DNA from 2 places in the Kocuria rhizophila DC2201 genome. Region 2 is predicted to be linked to the other one. Evidence: predicted binding sites of a transcription regulator. Region 2 holds the regulator's gene; the other holds the start of a gene.
What was found. The regulator HspR, encoded in region 2, represses chaperone genes until heat shock. The targets are predictions, from matches to a motif close to AAGTTGAGTCNNNNNGACTCAACTT.

Region 1 (6,192 bases), 590 kb from region 2:
TGGACGGCATGATGAACGCCGCACCGAGCGCCTGCACCGCGCGGGACGCGATGAGCGCCCCCGCCGTGCCGGACAGGGCCGCCAGCAGACTGCCCCCGGCGAAGACCACGAGCCCCACCATGAACATGGTCTTGCGTCCCCAGCGGTCCGCGAGCTTGCCCGTGGACAGCAGCAGCGCCGCGAGCAGCACCGCGTAGAGGCTGTTGACCCACTGCGCGTCCGTGAGGTTCAGCCCCAGGTCCTGGATGATCGCGGGCAGGGCGACCCCCACGATCGTGCCGTCCAGCACGATCATCCCGAGCCCGGCGGCGAGCGCCCCGAGGGCCACCCAGTCCCTGCGGCTCGGGGCGTCCGCGGTGGCGACGCCGCTGGGGTGCGTGTCCGTCGCTGGTGTCGATGCCATGCTCGCGCCTTCCGCAGAGGGTCCGTTCCCACCCTGGCCCCGGCCGGTGGCCGGCTGGGACGGGCGAGTGTTCTCGCGGGAAGACTATCCGCTCACCGTGTGAACGTGCAGGGACCGGTGGCGGACGTCGTGATCGTCGTGTGCCTACCGCTCACGGGAGGCGGGACGTCAGGTCCGGCGCATGACCGTGGCGGAGTCCACGGTGACGTCGCCGCACCCGGTCCCGGCGGCGTCGTCGTCCGTGAGGCCCGGGAGGGTGACGTCCCAGAACGGCGTGGGCCCCGCGATCCCCAGCTCCTGGCGCGGCACGGCGTGGGTGTCCTGGGTGGGATCGTCCACGGGGGCGCGCAGCAGGGTGGCGGTGGCCCAGCCGTGGGTGAGGAGGTAGTGGTCGCTCTCGGGTTCCTCCGGACCGGTCTCCGCGCTGTAGGTCACCGCGATGTGCTTCTCGTCCCCGCGCCCGATCTGCGCCTGGACCGCGCCGAAGCTCGCGAGCCGGGCGGGCTTGAGCCCGCGCAGCCGATCCGGGGACACGTCCGGGACGTTGACGTTGAGAATCCACTCGTCGAACGGGCGCTGCTCCCAGCGCTCCAGGGCGTAGCGGGTGACCAGCAGGGCCGTGTCCCAGTGCTGGGGGGCACCGGAGGTGATGGACACCGCGATCCCCGGAATCCCGTGGGACGCGCCCGTGAGCACCGCACCCACGGTGCCCGAGTGCAGGGTGGCCTTGCCCGTGTTCGCCCCCAGGTTCACGCCGGAGAGGATCATGTCCGGGCGCTGCCCGAAGGCGCCGTAGGAGGCCAGGAACGCGATCAGCGCGGGGGCGGCCTTCACCCCCACGCATTCCACGTCCTCGGGCATCTCCGGCGGGCTGGCGGGGACCAGGGCGATCTTCCCGTCGACCTCCTCGCCGGACAGGGACGCGCTGGCACCCGAGTACTCCTCCGCCGGCGCCGCCACCTTCACGGTGTGCCCCCGCTCCAGCGCCGCCCTCGCCAGGACCGCCAGCCCCGGGGACGAGATGCCGTCGTCGTTGGTCACCAGGATGTGCATGTGCACCATCGTGGCACGCGTCACGCACCCGGGCCAGGGCTCAGGAGATCCGGCGCACCGTGATCTGACGGGCGAACTTCTCGACGGTGGTGCGGTTGCCCGTGCCCAGTCCGCGCCGGGCCACGTTGAGCGCCCCGGCAGAGGCACCGAGCGCCACGGCGTCCACCAGGTCCAGCCCGCGCGCCAGCCCCACGGAGATCCCGGCGGTCATCGAGTCCCCGGCCCCGCGGTGGTCCAGCGGCGTGATGGACGGCGCGCAGACCTCCCGCACGGAGTCCTGCTCCACGAGCAGCGCCGGGTCCTTGGCGCGCGAGACGACGACGGCGCCCGCGCCCCGCTCCACGAGCGCCCGCCCGGCATCCACGAGGGACTCGGGGGTGTCGTCCGAGCCGAGGTCCAGGTCCCGGACCTCCTCGTGGCTGATCTTGAGCACGTCCACGTGCGCGGCCACCGCGGCCAGGGCCGGGGCGCCGCTGAGGTCCGCGACCACGGTGGTCCCGGCGTCCCGGGTGTCCCGGATGAGACGTCCGAAGAAGGAGGCCGGCACCACGTCCCCGGGCTCCGCGCCCGTGACCGTGAGGACGTCCGAGGCCAGGGCGTCCACGAACGCCGTGCCGTAGAGATCGTCCAGCTCGTGGCGGGAGAGCTCCGGCGGCGGCATGTGGGCCACGGTCTCCCGGTCCTCCCCGCGCAGGTCGTACACGTAGCCGCCGTTGCCGTACCCGTAGCGCACGGCGTTGACCTGCATGCCGAGCCCGTCCAGCATGGAACGGATCAGGGTGCCCAGCTCACCGCCGAACGGCCCGTTCACCGAGACGTCCGCACCCAGGGAACCGGCCATGCGGGCCACCCACAGCCCCTGCCCGCCCGGGTGCATGTGCACGTCCGACTCGTGGGCGCTGCGGTTGCGGTACGCGGCGGGCTCCGTGATCTCCGTGATCAGCAGCGGGGTGGGCACCAGGACGGAGAGGCGCGGTGCGGCGCCGGAACGGGTATCGGTCACGCACGAAAGCTACCGCACGCGGTCCCTGGTGAACAGCACACCGAGGTGCCACCATGGTGGGATGAATTCCACCGCACCGGTCCGCATCGTGGAGGGCCAGGCCGCCAGCGAGCACACCCTGGCGGCCCTGGGCGCGTACTTCAGCGAGCTCGACCACCGCATCGACGGCGGGTTCGACCCCGAGCTCACCGAGGTGACCGGCCCCGAGGACGTCACCCCACCCCACGGGGACTTCTTCCTGATGACCGACCTGATCACGGGCGAGGTGATCGCGTGCGGCGCGGTCCGCAGGATCGACGACGACCGCGTAGAGCTGCGCCGGATCTGGGTGGCGCCGGAGCACCGCGGCCGGGGCCACGCCCGCACCCTGGTCCGGGCGCTCGAGAACAAGGTGCGCTCCTTCGGCGCCAGCACCGCGGTGGTCTCCCTGAACCCCGAGATGACCGAGGGCATCGCAATGTTCCGCAACCGCGGCTACGAACCGGTGGAGTCCTTCCACCGGGACACCACCGCTTCGGTGTTCCTGGGGCGGGTGCTCTAGGGCGGAGGTGGCCCGTGTGGCCGCTCAAGGGCGTGACGTCCGACCCGGGGGTGGCCATAGTGGGACTCGCGAGGAGCACTAGCGCCGAGAAGTAGGCCAGGCAGTCATCCGCACGGTTCGACGAGCCTGGCTCGCGCTTTTAACAGGCGCTTGTAACAGGTCAGGTCAGCTCCACCACGTCAGCCACCAGCGGAGCGGCCAATCCAGTCCAGCGGCCACGCTTCTGGTAGCACCACGCCACGGCATCGGACACCCAGAGCAGTGTCTCTTCGTGCGCCCTGGGAAAGTCGTAGCGCGGTCGGTTCTCGGAGGACTGGAGCGCCTGCCCGATGATCTTCTTGTCGTGGGCATACGAAGACTCGTCCTTTTCCACCCACAAGTGGTCCGCGCCGCTGGCCGCAGCATCTCGCGCGAGGGCCCCCAGACACAGCGGCCTGGCTTCCTTGTCTCTGAGCCCTCGCGCCACGTACACGTTCACCACGGTGTCGAGGGCGGAGAACTCCTTCAGCAGCTTCTTGCGGCGGTCATCGCGTTCATCGGTGAAATGGATCCTCTTCTGACCAGACAGCGCCAAGGACCGAACAGCCTTTCGGGCGCGGTTCACGTCTCCGGCGGCAACCGTGCTTGCCACCACGTAGTAGCCGCCCACTTTGGACTCATCAACAAAGACGTGGGAGTAGAGCTCGTACCGGGCCCTTCGTGAAGCGTACTGCGGGGCGCGACACCGATGACTGCCGAGAAAACCCCTGGTTCGAGCTGAGGGGAGGCGGTCCCGATGCACAGGAACCGGAGTTCACGCTTCGCGTCACCTCAGTCCCGCGCCTCCCGCGTCCTCTTGTCGTTCGCCTTCCCGATGGCCTCCACCAGCTCGTCCTTGGTCATGCCCGAACGGCCCTGGACGTCCAGCTCCTGGGCGATCTCGTAGAGGTGCTCCTTGGAGGCGTTCGCGTCCACGCCGCCGGCGGTGTCCTCCTTGTTGAGCCCACCCTTTTCCGCGCTGGCGTCCGACGGGCCGTTCTCCTCCTTGGGCTCCCAGTGGCCCCCCACCTTCTCGTGGGTGTGCTTCACCGCGGCCCACGCCGTGCGGGCCGCGCGGGACTCCTCCTGGTACTTCTCCTGTGCGGAGTCGTACGCCTGCGCGAACGTGTCCTGCGCCTTCTCGTCGGAGCGGCGCAGCGTGGACGGAATCTCGTCCTGCCGCGCGCGGCCGTTCTTCTTCGCCTTCGGCACGGTGTCCTCCTTCTTGTCGGGGATGTCTCCGGTGCTTCGATTCTAGGAACGACGACGCCGCCCGCCCCACCCTTTCGGGCCCGTCACCTCCCGTGACGGCCGGGCGAGGGTCCGTGGAAGCACCGCCGCTCGCCTTGAGCATAGTCCGCTCAAGATAGGTGCCCGAACCCTTGGCACTCTGCTGGACCGAGTGCTATATTTTTTGTAGTTGAGTCAGTGGGACTCAAGAAACGTGACAGCGCCGGATCCGGACACCAGCGGCCGAGCGCTCCACGGAGGTCACGCACATGGAAGGAATGACTGTCATGGCTACTTTCGATCCGTTCACCGAGGTCCAGAACTTCGCCAACCAGGTCCTCTCCACCCGCAACGGCCTGGAGCAGATGCCCATGGACCTGTTCCGCCGGGGCTCCAACTACTACCTCGCCGCGGACCTCCCGGGCATCGACCCCACCAGCGTGGACGTGGACGTGGACGGCCAGCTGCTGACCATTCGCGCGCAGCGCCGCCTGCCCTCTGCGGAGAAGGACACCAAGTGGATCGTGCGCGAGCGCCGCAACCACTCCTTCGTCCGCCAGCTGAACCTGGGCCAGGGCATCGACACGGAGAACATCACCGCCGCGTACGACAACGGCGTGCTCACCGTGACCATCCCCGTGTCCCCCAAGTCCCAGCCGCGCAAGATCCAGGTGGCCACGGGCCAGAACCAGGACAGCGTGGTGCTGGAGAACGGCCAGCAGGAGCAGAAGACCGAGTCCTCCGAGGACTCGGAGAGCTGAGCGCCCCGGCATCACCCGGGATGCACTGAGTGAGCCACGAGGGCCCGCGGGATCTCCCGCGGGCCCTCGTGCATGCCCGACGGGGATTCCACGCACGGGGCCCCGTAGCGTCCGCCCCACCGCGTGAGGAGCCGCCGACGCGGCGTCGCGATGTCCGGTCCTCCTCCGGGACCGCCCGCGACGGCGCGCGCGGCGTCGCCCGTGGAGTGCGGCGGTGCGCGGTGGTGCGCGGCTCAGCCCGCGAAGAAGAACCGGGTGAGGTGGAAGAACACCGGTGCCGCGAAGATCAGGGAGTCCATCCGGTCCAGGATCCCGCCGTGACCCGGGATGAGGGCGCCGAAGTCCTTGATGCCGCGGTCCCGTTTGAGGCTGCTCATCACGAGCCCGCCCAGGAAGCCCAGCAGGCAGGAGACCAGGGCCAGCACCCCGGCCTGCCACGGGGTGAACGGGGTCAGCCACCACAGCGCGGCGCCCAGGGCCGTGGCGGAGAGGACCCCGCCCACGAAGCCCTCCCACGTCTTGTTGGGACTCACGGTGGGCGCGATCCGGTGCCGGCCCATGGTCTTGCCCCAGAGGTACTGCAGGACGTCCGAGCCCTGCACCACCACCGCGAGGAACAGCAGCAGTGCCCCCGCCTCCACGCCACCAGACCCCACGGCGGAACCGTCCGCCGCGGCCTTGCCGTGATGGATGGCCACGGGCAGCTGCAGCACGGCCGGGAGGTAGCTCAGGGCGTAGACGCACACCATGAGACCCCACTGGCTCAGGGCGGCCCGGTGCAGGAAGGACTCCGTGCGCCCGGACAGCGCGAGCAGCACGGGCAGGAACAGGAACGCGTACACCGGGATGAAGATGGCGAACATCCCGTACCAGTGCTCCCACACGAACCAGAAGTGCAGCGGGGCCAGGACCACCAGGATCCACGTCAGCACCCAGCGGTCCCGCTCCCCGGGCGGCAGCAGGTTGGCGAACTCCCGCAGGGCCAGCAGGGACAGGGCGAGGAACAGCAGCACCACGGCGGTCTCCCCCAGCGCCAGGCTGCCCACGAGCACCGCCACCATGATCCACCACGCGAAGACCCGCTGCCGCACGTTCAGCAGCGTGGCTCGCAGCCCCTCCGACGCCGTGCGCCGGTACATCAGCTCCGCCACGACGGTGGCCAGCACCAGGAACCCCAGCAGTC
Region 2 (6,192 bases):
GGCGTGGGAAGAGCATGCCGGGCAGTGGGTCCTGGAGATCCCCCGCGTGCGCACTGACACCTCCGTGGACCCCTCCTACCACCTGGACCGGGAGGCCGTGTTCGGCCGCACCGCGCCGCTCGTGGTGGAGATCGGCTCCGGGCTGGGCGAGGCGATCGTGGCGCACGCCGCCGCGCACCCCGAGCTGGACCACCTCGCGGTGGAGGTCTACAAGCCCGGGATCGCGGACCTGCTCATGAAGGCCGCGCAGGCCGGGGTGGAGAACGTGCGGGTCGCCCAGGCCAATGCCCCCGAGGTGCTCGAGCACATGCTCGAACCGGCATCCGTGCGCGAGCTGTGGGTGTTCTTCCCCGATCCGTGGCACAAGACCCGCCACCACAAGCGCCGCCTGGTCTCCCCCCGCTTCGCCGAGCTCGCCGCGCGCGTACTCGAGCCGGGCGGGCTGTGGCGCCTGGCCACGGACTGGCAGGAGTACGCCGTGGTGATGCGCGAGGTGCTCGACGCCGCGGACGCCGACTTCGAGAACCTCCACCCCGGGCCCGTGGCCGACGACGAGCACCCCGAGACGGGGTGGGCACCGCGCTGGGACGGGCGGGTCCTCACGAGCTTCGAGCGCAAGGCCACGGAGGCCGGCCGCGTGCCCCGGGATCTGACCTACCGGCATCGCTGACCCTGCGGCCACAGGGATCCCGGCCGGGGCAGTTCGGTCGCTGAGCAGTTCGGTCGCTGAGACCACGGATGTGACCCCGCGCCCCCCCGTTCTGGACGCCACGGAGTGGGCAGATGCGCAGGGACCCCGCACCACGAGGTGGTGCGGGGTCCCTGCATGCCGAGGTGCGCTCAGGACGCGCTACGGCCGCGCTTCATCCCGCGTGCGGTCGGGGCATCGGCGGCGCCGGTGTCGCGGCCACCGTGCTCCGGCCGGGCCGGGCGGTAGAGCATGAGCGCCTGCGAGACCTTGCGCGGCGCCCGAAGCGAGCCGCGGGCGATCCTCACGACGTCCCCTTCGGAACCCGCCGTGAAGATCATGTCCCGCTCGCGCCGGGCCTCCCGCTCCTGCTCCAGCTCCTCGGAGAGTTCCGTGACCCGGGACTGCAGCGCCTGTACCTGGTTCTCCAGCTGCATGATCCGCTTGATGCCCTCCAGGGACACCCCATCCTGGGAGAGCTCCTGGATCTGGCGCAGCTTCTGCACGTCCATCTGGGAGTAGCGGCGCGCCCGCCCGGAGGCCCGGGACGGGGTCACCAGGCCCAGGCGGTCGTACTGGCGCAGCGTCTGCGGGTGCATGTCCGCGAGCTCGGCCGCGACTGAGATCACGAAGACGGGCTGGGCGAAGTCGATGGACATCTCAGACCGCGGCCTCCTCGGTCAAGGACGCACGGGGATCAAAGTCCCCCGTGGCCTCGGCGAACGTGCGCAGGGCCTCCTTGGCGGCGTCGTCGAGGTCGGCGGGCAGCTGGATCTGCACGGTGACGATCATGTTGCCCGTGCTGGATCCCGTGGTGAAGCCCTTGCCCCTGACGCGCATCCGGCGCCCGGACGATGTCCCCGCGGGAACCTTCACGCTCACGTGGCCCCCGTCCAGGGTGGGCACCTGCACGGTGGCCCCCAGACCGGCCTCACTCACGGTCACCGGGACCGTGACGTGGACGTCCTGGCCCTCCCGGGTGAAGAACGGGTGCTCCTTGACCTTGACGGTCACGAACAGGTCCCCGTTGCCGCCCGGGCCGGTGTGGCCCTTGCCGGCGATCTTGAGCCGTTGGCCGTCCTTCACGCCCTTGGGCACGCGCACCGTGGTGGTCTGCCCGTTGCCCCGGCGCAGCTTCACGGTGGTGCCGTGGTACGCGGAGCGCAGCGGAATGGTGGTGGTCGTGTGAATGTCCTCGCCCTTGGTGGGCGGGGCCTGATAGCCGCCGAACCCACCCTGGCCGCCGAAGCCGCCACCAGTGCTGAAACGGGTGTCCCCGCCCTGGGCACCGCCGAACTGCGCGAACAGGTCCTCGAACCCGCCGCCGCCGCTGGACGTGGTGTAGCGCCTGCGGCCGCCGCCACCGCCGTTGAACAGGTCCCCGAAGATGTCCTCGAAGCCCGCGCCGCCGGTGCCGCCCGCTCCCGCGGGCCCGCCGGCCGTGAAGCGCGCACCCGAGCCCATGGCCCGGATGGCGTCGTACTGCTCACGCTCCTCCGGGTCGGAGAGCACGGAGTTCGCCTCGGTGATGTCCTTGAACTTCTTCTCCGCAGCCGCGTCCCCCGGATTCTGGTCCGGGTGGTACTTGCGGGCCAGTTTGCGGTACGCCTTCTTGACGTCTTCCGGGGATGCGTCCTTGGAGACGCCCAGGACGCTGTAGAAATCCTTGTCGATCCAGTCCTGACTGGCCATGACGCCTCCTTCCTGTGAAATCTTCCTCAGTAGGACTCGGGGCGGGTCCCGTCATGTGGACCCGCCCCGAGGTGTTGGTGTGCGCTACGGCTGCGCCGCCACGGCCACCTGGGCCGCCCGGACCACCCGGTTGCCCACCTTGAAGCCCGAACGCAGCACCATGGACACGTGGTCCGGCTCCACCTCGTCGGTGGGCTGCTGCATCACGGCTTCGTGGACGTTGGGGTCGAAGCTCTCCCCCACCTCACCGATGCGGGTGAGTCCCTTCTTGCCCAGGGCGTCCTCGAGCTTGGTGGCGATCGCCGCGAACGGGCCGTCCGTGAGGTCGCCCGCCTTGCGGGCGGCGTCGACGTCGTCCAGCACCGGCAGCAGCGCGGAGATCAGCTCACCCGAGACGAAGTCCCGCAGCTGGTCCTTCTCCCGCGCCGTGCGGTTCTTGAAGTTCACGAACTCCGCCTGCAGCCGCCGCAGGTCCTCGAGCCGCTCGTCGGCCAGCTTCTGGGCCTCGGAGCCGCCCGCCGGGGCGGCGTCGCCGGACGACGACGCCGCGTCCGCGGACCCGGCCTCCTGGGACTGGGGGGTGCCGAGGATGTCGTCCACGGTGAGCCCCTCCTGTCCCTCGGTGCCGTCCTGACCGGTGCGAGCGGGCTGTTCCGGATCCTCCGGCACGGACTGGCCGTGGCCCTGGGTGTTCTCGGAATCGCTCATGCTCACTTCTTCCCGTCGTTGTCGTCGTCCACGACCTCGGCGTCGACGATGTCGTCGTCCTCCTTGGCCTGGGCGCCCTCGGCACCGGCGGCACCGGCCCCAGCACCCGCGGCCCCCTCGGCCTGGGACTGGGCGTACAGGGCCTCGCCGATCTTGGTCTGCGAGGACTGCAGCTTCTCGAACGCGGTCTTCACGGCATCGTCGTCATCGCCCTCGAGCGCGGCCTTGACGGCGTCCACGTCCGCCTGGACCTCGGACTTGACGTCCTCGGGGATGGCGCCCTCGTCGTCCTTGATCAGCTTCTCCACCGAGTACGCGGTCTGCTCCGCGTTGTTGCGGCGGTCCGCGGCCTCACGGCGCTGCTTGTCGGCGTCCGCATTGGCCTCGGCGTCCTTGACCATGCGGTCGATGTCCTCCTTGGACAGCGAGGTGCCGCCCGTGATGGTCATCGACTGCTCCTTGCCGGTGCCCTTGTCCTTGGCGGACACGTGCACGATGCCGTTGGCGTCGATGTCGAAGGTGACCTCGATCTGCGGCATGCCGCGCGGGGCCGGCGCGATGCCGGTCAGCTCGAACGTGCCCAGGTTCTTGTTGTCCCGGGTGAACTCGCGCTCACCCTGGAAGACCTGGATGGACACGGAGGGCTGGTTGTCCTCGGCGGTGGTGAAGGTCTCGGAGCGCTTGGTGGGAATGGCCGTGTTGCGCTCGATGAGCTTGGTCATCACGCCGCCCTTGGTCTCGATGCCCAGCGACAGCGGGGTCACGTCGATCAGCAGCACGTCCTTGCGGTCGCCCTTGAGCACACCGGCCTGGATCGCGGCGCCGATGGCCACGACCTCGTCCGGGTTCACGCCCTTGTTGGGGGCCTTACCCGCGAGCTCGGTGACCTTCTCGACCACGGCGGGCATACGGGTGGAACCACCCACGAGCACCACGTGGTCGATGTCGGAGACGTTGATCCCGGCCTCGGAGATGACGTCCTTGAACGGCTTCTCGGTGCGGGCCAGCAGGTCCTTGGTGAGGTCCTCGAACTTGGCACGGGAGAGCTTCTCGTCCAGGTGCACGGGGCCCTCGGGGGTCACGGACAGGTACTGCAGGGAGATGGTCGTGGACGTCGCGGAGGACAGTTCCTTCTTGGCCTGCTCGGCTGCCTCCTTCAAGCGCTGCAGGGCGATCTTGTCCTTGGACAGGTCCGCACCGGTCTTGGACTTCACCTGCTCCAGCAGCCAGTCCACGATGCGCTGGTCCCAGTCGTCGCCACCGAGGCGGTTGTCACCGGCGGTGGCGCGGACCTGGATGGTGGAGAAGTCGTCCTCGTCCTTGCCGACCTCCAGCAGGGAGACGTCGAACGTGCCGCCGCCGAGGTCGAAGACCAGGATGAGCTCGTCCTCCTTGCCCTTCTCCAGGCCGTAGGCCAGGGCCGCGGCGGTGGGCTCGTTGACGATGCGCAGCACGTTCATGCCGGCGATCTCACCGGCCTCCTTGGTGGCCTGGCGCTCGGCGTCGTTGAAGTACGCGGGGACGGTGATCACGGCGTCCGTGACCGTGTCGCCCAGGTAGGACTCGGCATCCGCCTTGAGCTTCATGAGCGTGCGGGCGGAGATTTCCTGCGGGGTGTACTTCTTGCCGTCGATCTCAGTGGTCCAGTCGGTGCCCATGTGGCGCTTCACGGAGGCTACGGTGCGGTCCACGTTCGTCACGGCCTGGCGCTTAGCCACGTCACCCACGAGGGTCTCGCCGTCCTTGGAGAACGCGACGACGGACGGGGTGGTGCGGTTGCCCTCGGCGTTCGCGATGACGACGGGCTCGCCGCCCTCGAGAACCGCCACCACGGAGTTGGTGGTGCCGAGGTCGATTCCTACTGCACGGGACATTGTCGATCCTTTCGTTGATGCGGTGCGGCCCGTCGGTGACGCCGGTGCGTCCGCGGTGCCGCCAATACTTGAGCTTTCGTGACTCAAGTTTACACATTGAGCACCCCGTGTCAACCTAAGTTGAGTGCCACCCACTCAACTTACTGGCCGCCCGATCTGGCAGGATGCGCGGCGAGTTAGGCCGCCTACCCGTTGCGCGTTACAATCGTGAGTTTGCACGCCCGGGGCGAAACATGGTGTCGCCCTGGTACCACCCACCACGTCCATGGGAGACGCACACCCTTCAGGCCACACATCACTGCCCCGCCACAGTCAGGAGAACTGTCTTGAGCACGCCACCGCCCTCCTCGCCACGAGACCCGCAGGAGACCCCCGCCGTCGAGCACGGCTCCACCTCCGGATCCAGCGCCCGCAGCCGCCCGCGGCAGATCATCGACGAGCTGACCTACCCCCACGGCATCCACCCCGCGCTGGTCCCCGGCGTGGGTGTCGAGGACCGCAAGGTCCGCTTCAACACGGACAAGACGGTGTTCACCGTGACCGCGCTGCTGATCGTGGGGTTCATCGCCTGGGGCGTGCTGGGCACGGAGAGCCTGTCCTCCGTCTCCTCCACCGCCCTGGCCTGGGTCACCGCGAACACCGGGTGGTTCTTCATCCTGCTGTCCACCGCGGCCGTGTTCTTCATGCTCTTCATCGGCTTCACGCGCACCGGGCGCATCAAGCTCGGCCGTGACGACGAGAAGCCCGAGTACTCCTTCTTCTCCTGGCTCGCGATGCTCTTCGCGGCCGGCATGGGCATCGGGCTCATGTTCTACGGGGCGTTCGAGCCCATGAGCTACTTCGAGGGCGGGATCCCCGGCTTCTCGCACATGGCCGAGGCCGGCAGCGACTCCATGGCGGTCTACGCCCTCGTGCAGTCCGCGTTCCACTGGGCCCTGAACCCGTGGGCCGTGTACGCGGTGGTGGGCGTGTCCGTGGCCTACGGCGCCTACCGGCGCGGTCGCGCACCGCTGATCTCCCGCGTGTTCACCGCCCTGCTCGGGCACAAGCGCGTGGACGGTCCGCTGGGCAAGCTGATCGACGTGTTCGCGATCTTCGCGACCCTCTTCGGCACCGCGGCCTCCCTGGGCATGGGCGCCCTGCAGATCGGCTCCGGCATCTCGATCGTGAGCGGCCTGGGCGAGCTGGGCAACAACGTGCTCATCCTGCTGATCGCCGTGCTCTCCGTGG

Region 1: the regulator HspR is predicted to act here: its motif matches at 4,436-4,460, upstream of KRH_RS10995 (Hsp20/alpha crystallin family protein).

What each region holds. Positions count from the first base shown of each region.
Region 1 covers NC_010617.1:2,545,327-2,551,518, forward strand. The annotation lists gene KRH_RS10965 (MFS transporter) at 1-403, opposite strand, end outside; gene surE (5'/3'-nucleotidase SurE) at 572-1,456, opposite strand; gene KRH_RS10975 (1-phosphofructokinase family hexose kinase) at 1,497-2,459, opposite strand; gene KRH_RS10980 (GNAT family N-acetyltransferase) at 2,521-3,000, shown strand; gene KRH_RS10985 (hypothetical protein) at 3,161-3,649, opposite strand; gene KRH_RS10990 (ChaB family protein) at 3,811-4,230, opposite strand; gene KRH_RS10995 (Hsp20/alpha crystallin family protein) at 4,536-5,009, shown strand; gene KRH_RS11000 (phosphatidate cytidylyltransferase) at 5,243-6,192, opposite strand, start outside.
Region 2 covers NC_010617.1:435,248-441,439, reverse strand. The annotation lists gene trmB (tRNA (guanosine(46)-N7)-methyltransferase TrmB) at 1-670, shown strand, start outside; gene KRH_RS01935 (heat shock protein transcriptional repressor HspR) at 841-1,347, opposite strand; gene KRH_RS01930 (DnaJ C-terminal domain-containing protein) at 1,349-2,380, opposite strand; gene KRH_RS01925 (nucleotide exchange factor GrpE) at 2,465-3,094, opposite strand; gene dnaK (molecular chaperone DnaK) at 3,091-4,962, opposite strand; gene KRH_RS01915 (BCCT family transporter) at 5,289-6,192, shown strand, end outside.